4 regions of the Erythrobacter aureus genome follow, and region 2 is predicted to be linked to each of the others. Evidence: predicted binding sites of a transcription regulator. Region 2 holds the regulator's gene; each other region holds the start of a gene.
The links. The regulator LexA, encoded in region 2, represses DNA repair genes until DNA is damaged. The targets are predictions, from matches to a motif close to GTTCCNCNCTTGTTCT.

Region 1 (4,198 bases), 280 kb from region 2:
GTGAAGGACAGGTCGAGATCCTCCCGGCGGAGATATTCCTCGACCAGCTCGTCCTGGATCGGCGAGGTCCGCTTGGCCAGCATCGCGACGCGCTCGGTAGAAACGTCACATCCGACTACCGTATTGTGCTGCGCCAGCATGATGGCATTGGAAAGGCCGACATAGCCGAGCCCGAAAACCGCGATCTTCATCGAACCACCCGTCAATCAGCATCCAGCCGCGAGACGCGGCAGCGCGGGCCTTCTGTGGGGTGGCGGAGACGAATGCAAGCCTTGCTCCGATCCTCTCACCATATGAAATAGGCACCGCCGCGTTCACGCGCGCGCTGCCAGGCAGGCCGGGCGTGGATCGCTTCGACGAATTTCGCCAGCTTCGGGGCCTTTTCCGCATAGCCCTGCATCACCGCGATTTCGGCCGGGAAGCTCATCATCACATCGGCCGCCGACCAGTCGGCACCGACGAAATGCAGATCGTCGGAGATCTTGTCCTCGGCGAACTGGATGTGCGCGGCGAGCTGTTCCTCGATGCGGGGCATTATCGGGGCGGCCGCATCACCGAGATGCCCGGCATAGATCTTGAGCATGACGGGGACGAAGAAACTGCTTTCGCCGAACTGCATCCATTCCAGATGGCGGATGTGGTCCTCGCCGTCCGGCGCGGGGAGCCAGTCCTCGCCGCCATGGCGCTTGCACAGATACTGAATGATCGCCCCGCTTTCCGCCACGCATACGCCATCGTCCTCGATCAGCGGCGACTTGCCGAGCGGATGGGTCTGCTTGAGTTCGGGCGGAGCCAGATTGGTTTGTGCGTCGCGCTGATAGTGCATGATATCGTACGCGGCCCCCAATTCCTCGAGCAGCCAGAGGATACGCTGCGAACGGCTGTCGTTGAGGTGGTGGACGGTGATGGTCATGTGGCAGGCCCTCTCTTGCGATTCGCCCGCACCCTATCTGCGCGGAGCAGCCTCGACCATGCCGGAAACGGAAAAGCCGGTGCGGCCAAGAGGAGGCGCGCACCGGCTTTCCGTTTGTTCGGGAGCGCCGGGGGACAGTCCAGCTTCCGCGCCGCCCCGGGGGATCGGGGCCGACGCGCTCCCGCTTGAAGAGAGGTCAGTCCTCGTCCGCGTCCGGGCCGGTCATCATCTCTTCGGCGACCTCGTCGGTGCGGCCGCGAATGGCGGCTTCCAACTTGGCACACATCTCGGGGTTTTCCTTGAGGAACTTCTTGGCGTTTTCGCGCCCCTGGCCGATGCGGACGCTGTCATAGCTGAACCAGCTGCCCGATTTCTCGACCACGCCCGCCTTGACGCCGAGGTCGAGGATTTCGCCGATCTTCGAAATGCCCTCGCCATACATGATGTCGAACTCGACCTGCTTGAACGGCGGGGCGACCTTGTTCTTGACCACTTTCACGCGGGTCGAATTGCCGATCACCTCGTCACGATCCTTGATCTGCCCAGTGCGGCGGATGTCCAGACGAACCGAGGCATAGAATTTGAGCGCGTTGCCCCCGGTGGTTGTTTCGGGATTGCCATACATAACGCCGATTTTCATGCGGAGCTGGTTGATGAAAATCACCATGCACTTGGAACGGTTGATCGAGCCGGTCAGCTTGCGCAGCGACTGCGACATCAAGCGGGCCTGGAGGCCGACATGACTGTCGCCCATCTCGCCTTCGATTTCGGCGCGCGGCACGAGAGCCGCAACCGAATCTACCACCAGCACATCGATCGCGTTGGAGCGGACCAGCGTATCGGTTATTTCCAGCGCCTGTTCGCCCGTATCGGGCTGCGACACAATCAGTTCGTCGATATCGACACCCAGCTTCCGGGCATAGACCGGATCGAGCGCATGCTCGGCGTCGACGAAAGCGACCGTGCCGCCCGCCTTTTGCGCTTCGGCCAGCACATGAAGCGCCAGCGTGGTCTTGCCCGAGCTTTCCGGACCATAAATTTCAATCACGCGCCCTTTGGGCAGACCGCCCACGCCCAGTGCGATATCCAGGCCGAGCGACCCGGTGGAAATCGCCTCTACCTGCATGGTTTCCTTCTGGCCCAGCTTCATCGCCGAACCCTTGCCGAACGCACGATCGATCTGTGCGAGCGCGGCGTCCAATGCCTTCTGGCGGTCTGCGTCCACTTTCTTGTCCTCTACGAGCTTCAGACTTGCCGCCATGACATTACCTCCTGCACTTGGCCAGAGCCGCATCCCGACTCTTCAACTGGCAAGCGGTGTACCCGGTTCGTTCTCATAGAACAAGAGGGGAACGAAAATATTTTCGGCAAGCCCCTCCCTCGCCGTCGATTTCCGCGCTGTGGCTGGCTCAGTCGCGCTGTTCGCTCAATACCTCGGCGACCTTGGAATTGATCTGCTGGACGCTGAAAGGTTTGGGAATGAAGTGCATATTGTCGATGTCGATATCGTTGCGAAGCTGCTCTTCGGCATAGCCCGACATGAACAGAATGGGGATGTCCGGCTTCACCCTACGAATGGCGCGCGCCATTGCCGGTCCATCCATCACCGGCATGACGACATCGGAAACGATGAGATCGAACTCGGTCGAACCGTTGGCCACCTCGGCCAGCCCTTCTTCGCCATCCGTCACCGTGGTGACGGTGTAGCCGGCGCGGACCAGCGCCCGCTCTGCCACGGCGCGAACCATGTCTTCGTCCTCCACGAGCAGCAGCTTGCCGCCGGCGGACCATTCGGTGGCCTTGGGCTCCTCGGGCTCCTCCGTGGTCATATCGGCGGGCATTTCGCCCTTGTGCACGGGCAAATACATGGTGAACCGCGCACCTATGGGAGCGCCGTCAGGCCCCTGCACGTTGTCGGCAAATATGAACCCGTTGGACTGCTTGACGATGCCATAGACTGTCGACAGGCCCAGCCCGGTTCCCTTGCCCTGCTCCTTGGTCGTAAAAAAGGGCTCGAAGATCTTGTTGAGATGCTCTTCGGGAATACCCCCGCCCGTATCCTGCACGATCAGCACGGTGTAATCGTCGGCGGGCATGATATCGATGCCCATCTTGCGCACATCCCGCGCCGATACGCGGCGTGTGGCGAGGGTGAGCCGACCCTTCCAGTCCTGCTTGCCACGCTTGTGAGCATTGGCCTGCATGGCATCGCGCGCGTTGACGGCAAGATTGATGATGACCTGCTCGAGCTGCTGCGGATCGGCCCGCACCGAGCCCAGTTCGCGGTCGTGACGGACTGAAAACTCGATCTTCTCACCCATCAGGCGTTTCAGGAGCTGGCTGACCTCGCTGACGACATCGGGCAGTTGCAGCACGACCGGGCGCAGCGTCTGCTGACGGCTGAAAGCGAGCAATTGGCGTGTCAGGCTGGCCGCACGGTTCGAATTGGCCCGGATCTGCTGGATATCGTCATAGTCGCTGTCGCCCGGCGTGTGACGCAACAGCATCAGGTCGCAATAGCCGATGATCGCCGTCAGCACATTGTTGAAATCATGCGCGACGCCCCCCGCCAATTGCCCCACCGCCTGCATCTTGGTGGCTTGGGCGACCTGGCGGCGCAGGCGCTTTTCCTCGGAGGAATCGGAAATGGAGAGCAAAACCGCCGCATCGCCCAGCCCGCGCACACCGGCAAGGCCGATCGACACCGGCTCTTCCTTGTCGTTGGCTAGTCGCACGGCCATGTCGCCGCTGGATGTCGCCCCCTTGGCAAAGCGGCGGACGGTATCGGCCATCGCGGCCTTGTCCTCGCGCACGACCAGATCGGACGGGAATTGCGGTAGTCCTTGGCTCTCGCGCTCGACCGCGCGCAGGAAAGCTTTGTTGGCGAACAGGAAACGGCTGTCGCGATCTGTCAGGGCAAGACCCAGCGGCAATGCGGAAAGCAAGGCTTCGAGTTGCGGAACCGCGGCTTTGCCGTTATTTTCCCAACCCCCGCCGATCCCCACGGTGCTGTCGACAAGCAACATCATGGACGGCGCCTGATCGGCATCGCTCAACCTGCCGTCCGCCGCCACATCGAGCGGTACATGGACCAGCGTCTGGGGCGATCCCTGCTGGCCTTCGCGCGCGAAATAGATGCGGTCGCGATCGTCGGAACGTAGCAATTGTACGAATTCGACCCCGCCGAGCGACTTTTCCCGACTGCCCGTAACGCGCTCCGCCAGGCCCGGCGTGGTCGAAAGCACAATGCCATCGGGCGCCACCAGAGCAAGCTCGATCCCCGCA
Region 2 (4,198 bases):
GGGATTCGGCGGCATCCCTCGCATCGATCCAGAGAGGCCTTTCGGGGCATGTCCGCGATAGGCTCGAGGACACCACGGCCGGCGCGATTGCAGCGACGCTGGCCAGCGGAGATCGGGGCGCCATTCCCCAGGCGGACGAAGAGGCCATGCGCGATGCCGGGCTGACGCATCTGCTTTCGATCAGCGGGTTGCATGTCAGCGCGATCATTGCGGCAACCTATCTGCTGGCTCTCAAACTGCTCGCCCTTTGGCCCTGGCTGACCTTGCGCGTGCGGCTGCCGCTGCTGGCAGCCGGTACGGCTGCCCTTGCCGGCATTGGTTACACGCTGCTGACCGGTGCCGAAGTTCCGACGGTTCGGAGCTGTATTGGGGCATTGCTCGTCCTGGTTGCGCTGGCGCTCGGGCGAGAACCGCTTTCGATGCGGATGGTGGCGGTGGCGGCAGGCGCCGTTCTCGCACTATGGCCCGAATCGCTGGTGGGACCGAGCTTTCAGATGAGCTTCGCCGCGGTTATCGCCATCGTTTCCCTCCACAACGTTCCGGCAATCCGCCACTTCCTTGCACCGCGTGAAGAAAGCTGGTTGCGCCGCCTCGCTCGGCGCGCATCGGCGCTATTCCTGACCGGCCTCGTGATCGAGCTTGCGCTCATGCCGATAGTCCTGTTCCACTTCCACCGGGCGGGGGTCTATGGCGCGGCAGCAAACCTGATCGCGATCCCTCTGGTGACATTCGTTTCCATGCCCCTCGTGGCATTGGCTCTCTTGCTGGATATTGTCGGGGCGGGCGCCCCCGCATGGTGGCTGGTCGGACATTCGCTCGATCTCCTGCTCGCCATTGCCCATTTCTTCTCGGAGCAGCCCGGCGCGGTGAAACTGGCTCCGCGTATCGGGTTGAGCACTTTGACCCTATATCTCGCCGGCGCGTTGTGGTTGGCACTATGGCAGGGCAGGGTTCGCCTGTGGGGACTGGCGCCGGTTGCGGTGGCCGCCTTCCTTATGATTTCGGCACCCGCGCCCGATATTCTCGTCACGCGCGATGGGCGGGATATCGGCGTGGCGAACGAGGCCGAACACGTGCTGGTCCTGCGCGATGGCAAGACGAACTACGCACGACAGAATCTGCTTGAGCTTTCCGGAAGTGACCTGGAGCCGATACCGCTGGTCCAGTGGCCTCACGCCCGATGCAGTGCGGAATTCTGCACGCTGACCGTAAAGCGAGGGCCCCCTAAGCAAGAACCTCGCAACTGGACGATCCTCGTCGCGCGCAACCGGGACCTCGTCGCGGAGCGCGCACTGGCCGCGGCTTGCCAGAGAGCGGATATCGTTATCGCCGAACGCTATTTGCCACGGAGCTGCCGCCCACGATGGCTGAAGATAGACCGCCTCTTCCTCCAGAGGGAAGGAGGGACGGCGATTTATCTTTCTTCCCGGGAGGTCGCGACGGTCGCGCAGGACCAGGGTGAACATGGCTGGTGGCGGGCTTCCGTCCGCTAGTCGCCAATGCGTTCATCAGTGGTAGCGCCGCAAGAGCCCCGCCAGCTTACCCTGTACCTGGACCCGATGTGGTTCGTACATCTGCGCCTCATAAGCGCTATTGGCCGGATCGAGCCGGACACGACCTGCATCGCGGCGCAGATATTTGAGCGTGGCCTCCTCATTATCGACCAGCGCGACTACGATCTCTCCGTCACGCGCATTGTCGGTGCGTTTGATCAGCGCGAAATCGCCGTCGAAAATACCGGCCTCGACCATCGAATCGCCCGAGACTTCCAGCGCATAATGTTCGCCAGGGCCGAGCAGCGCGGCAGGCACCGGCATGCTCGACTGGCCTTCGATCGCTTCGATCGGAGCGCCGGCGGCGATGCGGCCGTGCAGCGGAACGTCGATAATATCGTTGGCCGGCTCGGGAGCGCCCGCCTTCGCGGTCAGCGCCGTGGAGACCGCATCGTTCGCGGGAGCAGGCTTGGGAGAACCCATAACCGCGTCTTCCGGCAGTTTGACAACCTCGAGCGCCCGCGCCCGATTGGGCAGCCGACGAATGAAACCGCGTTCTTCCAGCGCGGAGATAAGCCGGTGGACGCCCGACTTGCTCTTGAGGTCCAATGCCTCTTTCATTTCCTCGAAGCTGGGGGAAATACCAGTGTCCTCCAGCTTTTGCTGGATGAAGCGGATCAATTCGTGCTGCTTGGCGGTCAGCATGGTGCGAACTCCCGTGTCGCCTGTTCACAAACGCGTGAACGAATGCGGAACAAGTAAGCAACCCCTTTCCACAAGTCAAGCAATAGCCCCGGTTTGGAGCAAGTTGCGCTGGAACAGGTGTTCCCGCTTTGCTCCTCTCCCGCTCTTTCAGCCGCCAAGCAGGGTGCGGGTTGCCGCTTCGACATCGGGCTGCCGCATCAGGCTTTCTCCGACAAGGAAGCTGCGCACGCCAGAACGAGCGAGGCGGGCGCAATCGGAATGGATCGAGATCCCGCTCTCGCCGACCAACAGGGCGCCGTCCGGGGCGTGGGCGGCGAGCGTTTCGGTTGTCGCAAGATCGGTATCGAAGGTCTTGAGGTCGCGGTTGTTCACACCGATCAAGCGCGATTTCAGCCGGGCGGCGCGGTCCATTTCGACGCTATCGTGGACTTCGACCAACACATCCATTCCGTAATCGAATGCCGCTGCTTCGATTTCATGCATGGCACTATCGTCGAGCGCAGCGACGATAATCAAAATCGCATCGGCACCGATCGCGCGTGCTTCGGCGACTTGCCACGTATCGACCAAGAAGTCCTTGCGCAGGACCGGAAGGGGGCAGGCTGTGCGCGCTTCGACGAGGTAATCCTCGTGACCCTGAAAGTAGGGGGCGTCGGTCAGCACCGACAGGCAGGCAGCTCCGCCCGCAGCATAGGCGCGCGCATGCTCGGCGGGCCGAAAATCCTTTCGGATTAGGCCTTTGGAGGGTGATGCTTTCTTGATTTCGGCAATCAGGCCGAAACCGCTCTGCTGCGCGCGTGCCAGCGCCGAGCGGAAGCCACGGGGTGCCGATTGTTCAAGCGCCGCCGCGTCGAGATCGGCGCGCGAACGGGCTCGCTTGCGCGCGGCGACTTCCTCGCGCTTGGTTGCGCAAATCTCTTCGAGCTTGTTCATGTCAGATGGCCATCGCGATCCATTTTTCGAGCAGCGTCTTGGCCTTGCGCGAATCCAGCGCTTCGGCGGCGATTTCCGCGCCCTCGGTCCAGTCGTCGGTGCGCCCGGCGACGATGAGCGTCGCGGCGGCATTGAACAACACGGCGTCGCGATAGGGGCCGGGGGTCCCCGACAGAAGAGCCTCCAACGCCCGTGCGTTATGCTCCGGTTCGCCCCCGCGGATCGCTTCGACGGGTGAATGGGGCAGGTTGGCCTGCACGGCGACGACGCGGCGCATCTCGAAATCGTTGCCCGTCACGTCGGCCAGTTCGTTTCCGCCCGCCAGGCTCAGTTCGTCAAGGCCTTCGTCGCCCGAGGCAATGAAGGTCCGCTCGGTCCCCAGCTTGGCCTTGGCGGCGGCATAGATAGGGACATAGGCGGGGCGGGCGATGCCGATCAGTTGCCGCCGTACCCCGGCGGGGTTCGACAAGGGACCCATCAAATTGAAAATGGTCCGCACACCGAGCTTCTGGCGAATGGGTTGAATGCGCCCCATCGCAGGGTGGTGGTTTTTGGCGAAGAGGAAACAAATTCCGAGTTCCGCCAAGGTCTTCTCGGCGCTTTTCCCCGCAGCTTCCATGTCGAGGCCAAGCACTTCGAGTGTATCCGCCGCGCCCGATTTGCTGCTCGCCGCGCGATTGCCGTGCTTTGCCACCGGGACACCGCATGCCGCGACGACCAGGCTCACCGCTGTCGAGACGTTGAGCGTGTGATGCCCATCGCCCCCGGTACCGCAGCAATCGACGGTCCCTTCGGGAGCTTCGACCGGAATCAGCCGGGTCCGGAGCGCACGGGCAGCCCCAGCGATTTCCTCGGACGTTTCACTGCGCGCCGACATGTCCACGAGAAAACGGGCGACGTCCTCGTCGGACGTCTCGCCATCGAGAATCCAGCCGAAGACCTCTTCCGCCTCCTTCTCGCCAAGGTGCTGCTTTGCATCGGGAAGTCGTTTCATGCCGGGGCCTTGGCGGCGATACCGCAGATTTCGAGGAAGTTGGCAAGCAGTGCGTGGCCGTGTTCGGTGACAA
Region 3 (4,198 bases), 300 kb from region 2:
CTGCGCTTCGACAGTTCCTTGGCCAGCTTCACGCGCTGCGCCTCGCCGCCCGATAGCGTGGTCGCCTGCTGACCGACCTTGACGTAGCCCAGCCCCACCTCGTTCAGCATATGCATCTTGTCGCGGATCGGGGGGACGGCCTTGAAGAAGCCTTCCGCATCCTCGATCGTCATGTCGAGCACGTCGGCGATGGAGTGGCCCTTGAACTTCACCTCCAGCGTTTCGCGGTTGTAGCGCTTGCCGCCGCATTCCTCGCAGGTCACGTAGACGTCGGGCAGGAAGTGCATCTCGATCTTGATCAGCCCGTCGCCCTGGCACGCCTCGCAGCGGCCGCCCTTGACGTTGAAGCTGAAGCGGCCCGGCTTGTAGCCGCGCGCCTGCGCTTCCGGCAGGCCGGCGAACCAGTCGCGGATCTGGGTGAAGGCGCCGGTATAGGTCGCCGGGTTGGAGCGCGGGGTGCGGCCGATGGGCGACTGGTCGATCTCGATCACCTTGTCGCAATATTCGAGGCCGGTGACCTTGTCGTGCGCGCCCGCGACCACGCGTGCCCCGTTGAGCGTGCGTGCGGCGGCGGCATAGAGCGTGTCGATGGTGAAGCTGGACTTGCCCGAACCCGATACGCCGGTGATGCAGGTGAAGGTGCCGAGCGGGATGGAGGCGGTGACGTTGTCGAGATTGTTCGCCCGCGCGCCGTGGACGGTGAGCTGGTGGCCATTGCCCTTGCGGCGCTTGGCCGGAACCTCGATCTGGCGGCGGCCGGTGAGATAGTCTGCGGTAAGCGATTTCTTCGCCTTGAGCACCTGTTTGAGCGTGCCTTGCGCCACCACCTCGCCCCCGTGGACGCCAGCGCCCGGGCCGAGATCGACCACATGGTCGGCGGCGCGGATCGCGTCCTCGTCATGCTCGACCACGATCACCGTATTGCCGAGATCGCGCAGCCGCTTGAGCGTTTCGAGCAGCCGGTCGTTGTCGCGCTGATGGAGGCCGATGCTGGGTTCGTCGAGCACGTAGAGCACGCCCGACAGGCCCGAGCCGATCTGACTGGCGAGGCGGATGCGCTGGCTCTCCCCGCCGGACAATGTGCCCGAAGTGCGGTCGAGGTTGAGATAGTCGAGCCCGACATTGTCGAGAAAGCCCAGCCGCTCGTTGATTTCCTTGAGGATGGCCTTGGCGATCTGCTGCTGCGTGTCGGTGAGCTTGTCGGGCAGCGCGAGGAACCACTCCTTCGCATCGGCAACGCTCATCTTGGTCGGCGTGGCGATGTCGGTGCCCGCGATTTTCACCGCGAGCGCCTTCTCGTTGAGGCGCTTGCCGTGGCAGGTCTCGCATGGCTGCGCGGTCTGGAATTTGGACAGCTCCTCGCGCATCCAGGCGCTTTCGGTCTGCAACAGGCGGCGGTTCAAGTTGCCGATCACGCCTTCGAACGGCTTCTTCACCGTATAGCTTTTGCGCCCGTCCTTGAAGGTCAGCGGTATGGCGCGGCCCTTCGTGCCGTAGAGGATGATCTCGCGAATTTCCTTGTCGAAATCCTCCCACGGGGTCTCGAGGCTGAACTCGTATTCCTTCGCAAGGCTGGCGAGCACCTGCATGTAATAGGGGCTCGGTGGGTTGCTTTTCGCCCAGGGCACCACCGCGCCCTTCTTCAAGGACAGCGCCTCGTTCGGCACGACCAGTTGCGGATCGAACAACTGCTTCTCGCCGATCCCGTCGCAAGTCGGGCAGGCGCCTTGGGGGCGTTGAAAGAGAACAGGCGCGGTTCGACTTCCTCGATGGTGAAGCCCGAGACCGGGCAGGAGAACTTCTCGGAAAAGACGATGCGATTGGCGGGCAATCCGGCGCCCTTCATTTTCTGAGTCCCTTCCCTTGAGGGAAGGGTTGGGGATGGGTGTTCGGCACCCGCGAGGTGGCACCCCCACCCCGGCCCTCCCCCGCGGGAGGGGAGGCATAACCTCGGTGACAGTCCCGTCAGCCAGATCGACATAAGCCAGCCCTTCGGCCAGTTTGAGCGCGGTTTCGAAACTGTCGGCCAGCCGCGTTTCGAGGCCCTCCTTCACCGCCAGCCGGTCGACCACCACCTCGATGTCGTGCTTGAACTTCTTGTCGAGCGCGGGCGCTTCCTCGATCGGGTACATCTCGCCGTCGATGCGCACGCGGGTGAACCCGGCCTTCTGCCACTCGGCCAGTTCCTTGCGGTATTCGCCCTTGCGTCCACGCACGACGGGGGCAAGCAGATAGAGCCGCGTGCCTTCGGGCAGCGCCATCACCCGGTCGACCATGTTGGAAACCGTCTGCGCCTGGATCGGCAGGCCGGTGGCGGGGCTGTAGGGCACGCCCACGCGCGCCCAGAGCAGGCGCATATAGTCGTAGATCTCGGTTACCGTCGCGACGGTCGAGCGCGGGTTGCGGCTGGTGGTCTTCTGCTCGATCGAGATCGCGGGGCTGAGCCCGTCGATATGCTCGACATCGGGCTTTTGCATCATTTCCAGGAATTGCCGCGCATAGGCGCTCAGGCTTTCGACATAGCGCCGCTGCCCTTCGGCATAGATCGTATCGAAGGCGAGGCTCGATTTGCCCGATCCCGACAGGCCGGTGATCACGATCAGCGCATCGCGCGGCAAGTCGATATCGACGCCCTTGAGGTTGTGCTCCCGCGCGCCGCGGACGGAAATTTTGGTGAGTGCCATGGGTGGCGTATGTTCCTGTTGTGTTCGACCAAGTCAAGAGCGGCCAGCTTCCGGAGCGCATAGCGACCATCGCGGTTCCAGCCATGCGAATGGCAGGATGCCGGATATAGGAAGCGCCGACGCAGTTCCAATCACTGCGGCAACCAGTGTGGCGCCGAGAAGCGCGAGCGGGCTATCTGCTGCGGATTGTCGAATAATCGCACCCATGGCATAGAAGCGATGCCGCTTCGACAAGAGTGGAAGCACCGGGTAGCCAATAAATGTAGCCCGTTCGACAGCACTGCGCCCCATTCGCCGGCGTGTCGCTTCCATGGGCCAGGCGATTGACTGTTCGAATACAGGTTTGCCGCCTGTTTCGGATCAATCGGTTCGACCCTACGCTTCGATCGAGCCGTCAACACATCTGAAGGGGGGAAGATGATGGAACAAACCAAACCGCAAGCGGGAGATGCCGCCCAGGCCCAAAGCGGCACGGGCGGGGGAAATGGCAAGAAACGCGACTGGCGCACGAGCGACATCCATTTGGGTGAGCGATGGGACATAGCCCGCTTTCATCCCAACGCCACGAAGGAGAATCCCGCGGCCGATGATGAAGACCTGTTCCTGTGGGACATTTATTTCGGTGCCAACTATCTGGAACGGGAAGAGCCCGCCCCCGTGGACGAGCAGGAGCTGGCCTTCAAAAGCAAGATCGAACAGACGCTGGGCGTGCTCAAGGCGATTTACCGCCCTGCCCCGGCGACCGAGAACGGGGAGAGCAGATGGGCTCGTTTCGGCAAAAAGCTACGCCGGATGATCATCGGCGCGCAGGCCGATCACCAGACCGATGCCTGGGAAAAAGAGTGCGAGGTCAGATTCAAGGAGGCCTTCGACCGGCTGTTCAGCCTGACAACGCTCGCTTTCACTGTGAAAAACGTCGATCTGCGGGCCGCCGACAGCGCCCTCGAAACGCTGCGGAATGAAACCTTGATGCGCGAAGGGAGCCGGATCAAGAACCACTACATGTTCAAGCTCGGCGCGCCTGCATTCGGCGCCGCGGTCATCTTTCTTCTGCTGTACCTGCTTTACGACAAATCCCCGGGCTTCTTCGCCACGCTGTGCGGTGCCTATGGCGATCGGCTCGACTGGATGTGCGCGAAACCCAGCGAAACGCGCGAATATGTCGCCCTGTTTCCTTCCGAAGTCTATCGGTTTCGCGCCATGTTCCTGTTGCTGGCGGGCTGCATGATCGGAACCTGGCTGTCATTCGCCGCGCGCAAGGTGACGCTGGCCTTCACCGATCTGGCCGAGCTGGAGGGAGATCGGCTTGCCCCGCGAATGCGCCTGCTTTTCACCGGTTCGCTGGCAGTGGTCTTCTCGCTTTTCTTTATCACCGGGGTGGTCGAATTCCGTTTCAGTTCGATGAGCACGGGCCAGGTCATGCAGAGCGGCACGATCGCCCTGCTGATCGGGTTGATCTTCGGCCTGTTGGAACAGAGCCTGCCCGCCGCGGTCATGGATCGGGCGCGCGGGGT
Region 4 (4,198 bases), 460 kb from region 2:
TGGCGCGGCTGGCGAGTTACGAGCGCAAGGCCGTGCTCGACCATTGCGTCACGCGGTTTCGCGAACGGTTCGATGAGCTGGCCTACGCCCTGTGCGTCGAGGCGGGCAAGCCGATCAACGATTCCGAAGGCGAGGTCACGCGGCTGATCGACACCTTCCAGATCGCCGCCGAGGAGTCGACCCGCCTGTATGGCGAGGTCATGCCGCTCGATATCTCGCAGCGCGCGAGGGGCTATCAGTCGATCTGGAAGCGCTATCCGATCGGGCCGTGCAGCTTCATTTCGCCGTTCAACTTCCCGCTCAATCTCGCCGCGCACAAGGTCGCGCCCGCGATCGCGGTCGGCTGCCCTTTCGTGATGAAGCCCGCGAGCAAAACGCCGCTCGGCGCACTCATCATCGGCGAGATTTTGGCTGAAACCGACCTTCCCGAAGGCGCTTTCTCGATCCTGCCCGCCAGCCGCGACGGGGCCGGCCTGTTCACGGTGGACGAACGATTGAAACTGCTGAGCTTCACTGGCTCGCCCCGAGTCGGCTGGGATTTGAAAGCGCGCTGCGGCAAGAAAAAGGTCGTGCTCGAACTCGGCGGCAATGCCGCGGTGATCGTCGACCACGATGCCGATCTGGACGATGCGCTCGAACGGATTATCTTCGGCGCCTTCTATCAAAGCGGGCAGAGCTGCATCGGCGTGCAGCGCATCCTGATTCACGAGGATGTCTATGATCGGTTCAAGGACATGCTGATCGAGAAGACCAAGTCGCTGATCGCAGGCGATCCCAAGGACCGCGATACCTTCATCGGCCCGATGATCTCCGAGGGCGAGGCGCGCCGCCTCAAGGGCTGGATCGACGAGGCGGTCGAGGGCGGGGCGAGCCTGCTCACCGGCGGCGGGCGAGAGGGCAACATGCTCGAGGCGACCTTGCTCGAAGGCGTGAACAAGGATGCCAAGGCACTGAACGAAGAAGCCTTCGGCCCGCTCGCGATCCTGCAGAAATTCTCCGACTTCGACGAGGCGCTCGCCGAAGTGAACCGTTCCACTTTCGGCTTGCAGGCGGGCATTTTCACGCGTGACCTGTTCAAGATGTTCGACGCCTGGGACCGGCTCCAGGTCGGCGGCGTGGTGATCAACGACGTCCCCAGCTACCGGGTCGACAACATGCCCTATGGCGGGGTGAAGGATTCCGGGCTCGGCCGAGAGGGCATCCGCTTCGCGATGGAGGACATGACCGAAATCCGGAACCTCGTTATCCGGCGGGGGTGATTGGGGCGGGGAGGGCAGTGTTTCGCTTTGGCCGCCTGAAAGCGGTAGTCCCGTTACCGACGACATTGCGGACGTTTGCCGATGTGATCTACTAGGGTTGCATGGGTGCAGTTGAATCAGCTTTGATGATGGCGTTTCTCTTGCCATTACTTCTTGCGATCTCATGGGTTCGCGAAGAGTTGCGCATGGTTGAACCAAGGACCCGTTTCGGATTTGGTATTGCTGCGTTTCTAGGGTCAGCGGCTACCTTGTTCGTCGTATTCAGTTTGCTCCCCGAACCCGCAGCGATAGAGGGCGATCTGCTTCTTATGATGTTGCTGATGGGTGGAATTTCGATCTTCGCTGGCGGGTTTGTCCTGTCTATCGTGCTGATCAGCAGCGCCGTCTGGCAAGCCTTCAAGCGATGGAAGTTCTACCGTAGCAACGTCAGCTAACCATCCAATTGCCGCCATTCCTGTGTGAAGCTGGAAGCTCCACAAACAGACGGCTGCAACGCTCGCCTCACCCCTCTTCCAGCAGCAGCAGTTCGCACTGGACCAGCAGCCGCGGTTCGGGTGTCAGGCGATGTTCGACTTCGATAACGCCTGCATCGGCCACGAGCTGCCCGGGGATGGCGAATTCGTGATCGGGCAGGGCAGCGACGAATTGCTCTCCTGCCTCCACCGCCTCGTCGCCCGCGAACAGGATTGCGAGGCTATGGCGCGTGCCGGCAAAGGTGATGCTCGCCCACGCCTTCTCGGTATGCGTGAGGACCTGTCCACGATGCTGGTGCAGGTCGGCCAGCGCGGCGCGCAGGCGATCGGCGGCAGTGCGGCGTGTGCGCGGCGGGGCTGCTTCATCCGACATGCGCGGTCTCCTGTTCGCGAACGACCTCGCGCGCAGCAGCGTATCCAGCCATGAACCCCTGGATACGCTGCTCGGTCCGGTCGCGCGGTTCACGGCCCATGCGCAGGTCGAGCACGAAGCGCGGATCGTGCGCGGCAAGGCGGCCGAACTTCGTTGCCGCCATCTCGTGCTGGCGGAGAAATTTCTCGATGGAACGGATCAGCATGTCGGGCTCCCCTAATGATGGCCGAAAGTGGCGATTCGCCGTATTTGTTCCGTTTATGTTCCAATCGAAGTCCTACTTGTCTAGGAAAAATCCTATGCTATAGGAATTTTCTCGCATGCTGGGCTTCAGCGTCCTTTCGGCAGCGTTCGGATGGAGTGGGAGGAGGTGTCGATATGGGTGACGTCATGACGCCCGAGCGCGCTCGGCTGGTCGAGCTGGCCGAGGCCGGGCGTACGAGCCTTGCTTCTTTATCCGCCATGCTGGGCCGCAATCCCAGCTATTTGCAACAATTCGTCCGCAAGGGCAGCCCTCGCAAACTGGAGGAGGCCGACCGTCGCCGCCTGGCCGAATTCTTCGGCGTGAGCGAAGTCGAGCTGGGGGCCGATCCCGACCATGCGCGTCCGCGCGATGCGGACGATTTCATTGCCGTGCCGCGCTTGCCGCTCGACGCTTCGGCCGGGCCGGGAGCCTTCTCGGCAGAGGAAATTTCTTTCGACAGCTACCGCTTCAGCCGCCGTTGGTTGCGCGAAATGGGCCTGGAAGGCGCCGATCTCACCGCGATCCGGGTGGAGGGCGACAGCATGGAACCGACCCTGCGCAGCGGCGACGAGATCTTCGTCGACCGCAACAAGCGTTCGGGCGAGGGCATCCATGTGGTCCGCATCGGGGATGCACTGCACGTCAAGCAGGTCCAGGCCAGCGCCCCGGGCCGCATCACCCTCATCAGCGCCAATGAAAGCTACGCCCCGATCGAGCTAGACCGCGACGAGGTAGAGGTGATCGGCCGTGTGGTGTGGAAGGGGGGACGAGTATGATGAAGCTGATCGGGAAAGTGGTCGGGTAGTTTCGGTGGAGCGTCGTGGGGGAGACCGATAATGACGTAACTCCGGCATATCCACCGGCTCTCGATGCGGCCAAGGTCGGTTCCTATCCCGCCTTGACGAAGTCGGGCGGCGGTTACGTTTGGGACGAAGTGCTCGAGTATCGGGTGTGGTCGCACCCTGAACGCGGTGCGCCCGATGAGTGCGATGGCAGCGACTACTATTACGCATTCGATAGCTATCCGGACGCGCTGGCCTTTTCGGAGTCTCGGGAAGGCACCGAGAGGCCGCTAGCTCTGGTGCTCCAGCGCGAGCACATCAACGAGCCCCGGCCGGGTGTTTTCGAGCATGTGACGCAAGAGCGTATCACCGAGTGGAAAGTCGAGTGGCTTAGCCGCTCGCGCAGGACCGCAAACACCATCCCCGACTTCCTCAGCGCAGACGCGCCGCCCAACAGGCTGGAAATCCTACGCGGTGAGGTTGACTGAAACCTTACCCCGGCCGTCTTACATAATCTTCAGACTGCAAGGTCAGCATGTAATCGGCGATCACCTCGATATCCTCTTCGACCAGGTCGACATCCATCTGCATCGGATAATTGTGCGCGTCTGCAAGGAAGGTGACAAGGGTGTCGCGCGTCAGGCCCGGGCTGTTGGCAATGTCGGCGAAGCCGGGCGCCTGCGGGTTGGGCGAAACGGCATTGTCCTGCACCGCATGGCATTCCCCGCATATCGCAATGACATAGGTCGGCGCCGCATCTTCGCTGGGCACAACCGCCACGGCATCCGGCGCGGGGTCGGGCTGGGTATCGTAGGTCTGGCAAGCCGTCAGCGGCAGCGAGGCTGCAAGAATGGCTGCGATATGTCTCATCCGTTCGCTCCTTCGCGCGTATCGCGCCATTATGCCGCAGATGCGGCTTGTTTTCGATGACGAAGCCGACCATTTTCCCCGGCAATGGAAAACAGCAAACAAACTCCCGCCGCACCGCCGATGAAAGCCGGAATCGTGCCTGTGACCCCGTTGCAGCAGAATTGTTCCTTGATCTGGTGCACCGCGACCAACAAGGG

Region 1: recA (recombinase RecA) is a predicted target of LexA. The motif match lies at 2,252-2,267, and genes of this name have one in related genera.
Region 3: uvrA (excinuclease ABC subunit UvrA) is a predicted target of LexA. The motif match lies at 2,912-2,927, and genes of this name have one in related genera.
Region 4: DVR09_RS12455 (S24 family peptidase) is a predicted target of LexA. The motif match lies at 2,357-2,372, and genes of this name have one in related genera.

What each region holds. Positions count from the first base shown of each region.
Region 1 is NZ_CP031357.1:2,348,168-2,352,365, forward strand. It holds gene DVR09_RS11455 (nucleotide sugar dehydrogenase) at 1-191, opposite strand, end outside; gene DVR09_RS11460 (glutathione S-transferase family protein) at 287-913, opposite strand; gene recA (recombinase RecA) at 1,110-2,174, opposite strand; gene DVR09_RS11470 (hybrid sensor histidine kinase/response regulator) at 2,323-4,198, opposite strand, start outside.
Region 2 is NZ_CP031357.1:2,072,241-2,076,438, reverse strand. It holds gene DVR09_RS10165 (ComEC/Rec2 family competence protein) at 1-1,493, shown strand, start outside; gene lexA (transcriptional repressor LexA) at 1,509-2,198, opposite strand; gene trpC (indole-3-glycerol phosphate synthase TrpC) at 2,346-3,131, opposite strand; gene trpD (anthranilate phosphoribosyltransferase) at 3,133-4,125, opposite strand; gene DVR09_RS10145 (anthranilate synthase component II) at 4,122-4,198, opposite strand, start outside.
Region 3 is NZ_CP031357.1:2,375,060-2,379,257, forward strand. It holds gene uvrA (excinuclease ABC subunit UvrA) at 1-2,684, opposite strand, end outside; gene DVR09_RS11620 (hypothetical protein) at 3,102-4,198, shown strand, end outside.
Region 4 is NZ_CP031357.1:2,536,720-2,540,917, reverse strand. It holds gene DVR09_RS12475 (aldehyde dehydrogenase family protein) at 1-1,259, shown strand, start outside; gene DVR09_RS12470 (hypothetical protein) at 1,361-1,693, shown strand; gene DVR09_RS12465 (hypothetical protein) at 1,761-2,105, opposite strand; gene DVR09_RS12460 (hypothetical protein) at 2,095-2,310, opposite strand; gene DVR09_RS12455 (S24 family peptidase) at 2,484-3,125, shown strand; gene DVR09_RS12450 (GCN5 family acetyltransferase) at 3,170-3,619, shown strand; gene DVR09_RS12445 (hypothetical protein) at 3,624-4,001, opposite strand; partial or broken gene DVR09_RS12440 (MBL fold metallo-hydrolase) at 4,122-4,198, shown strand, end outside.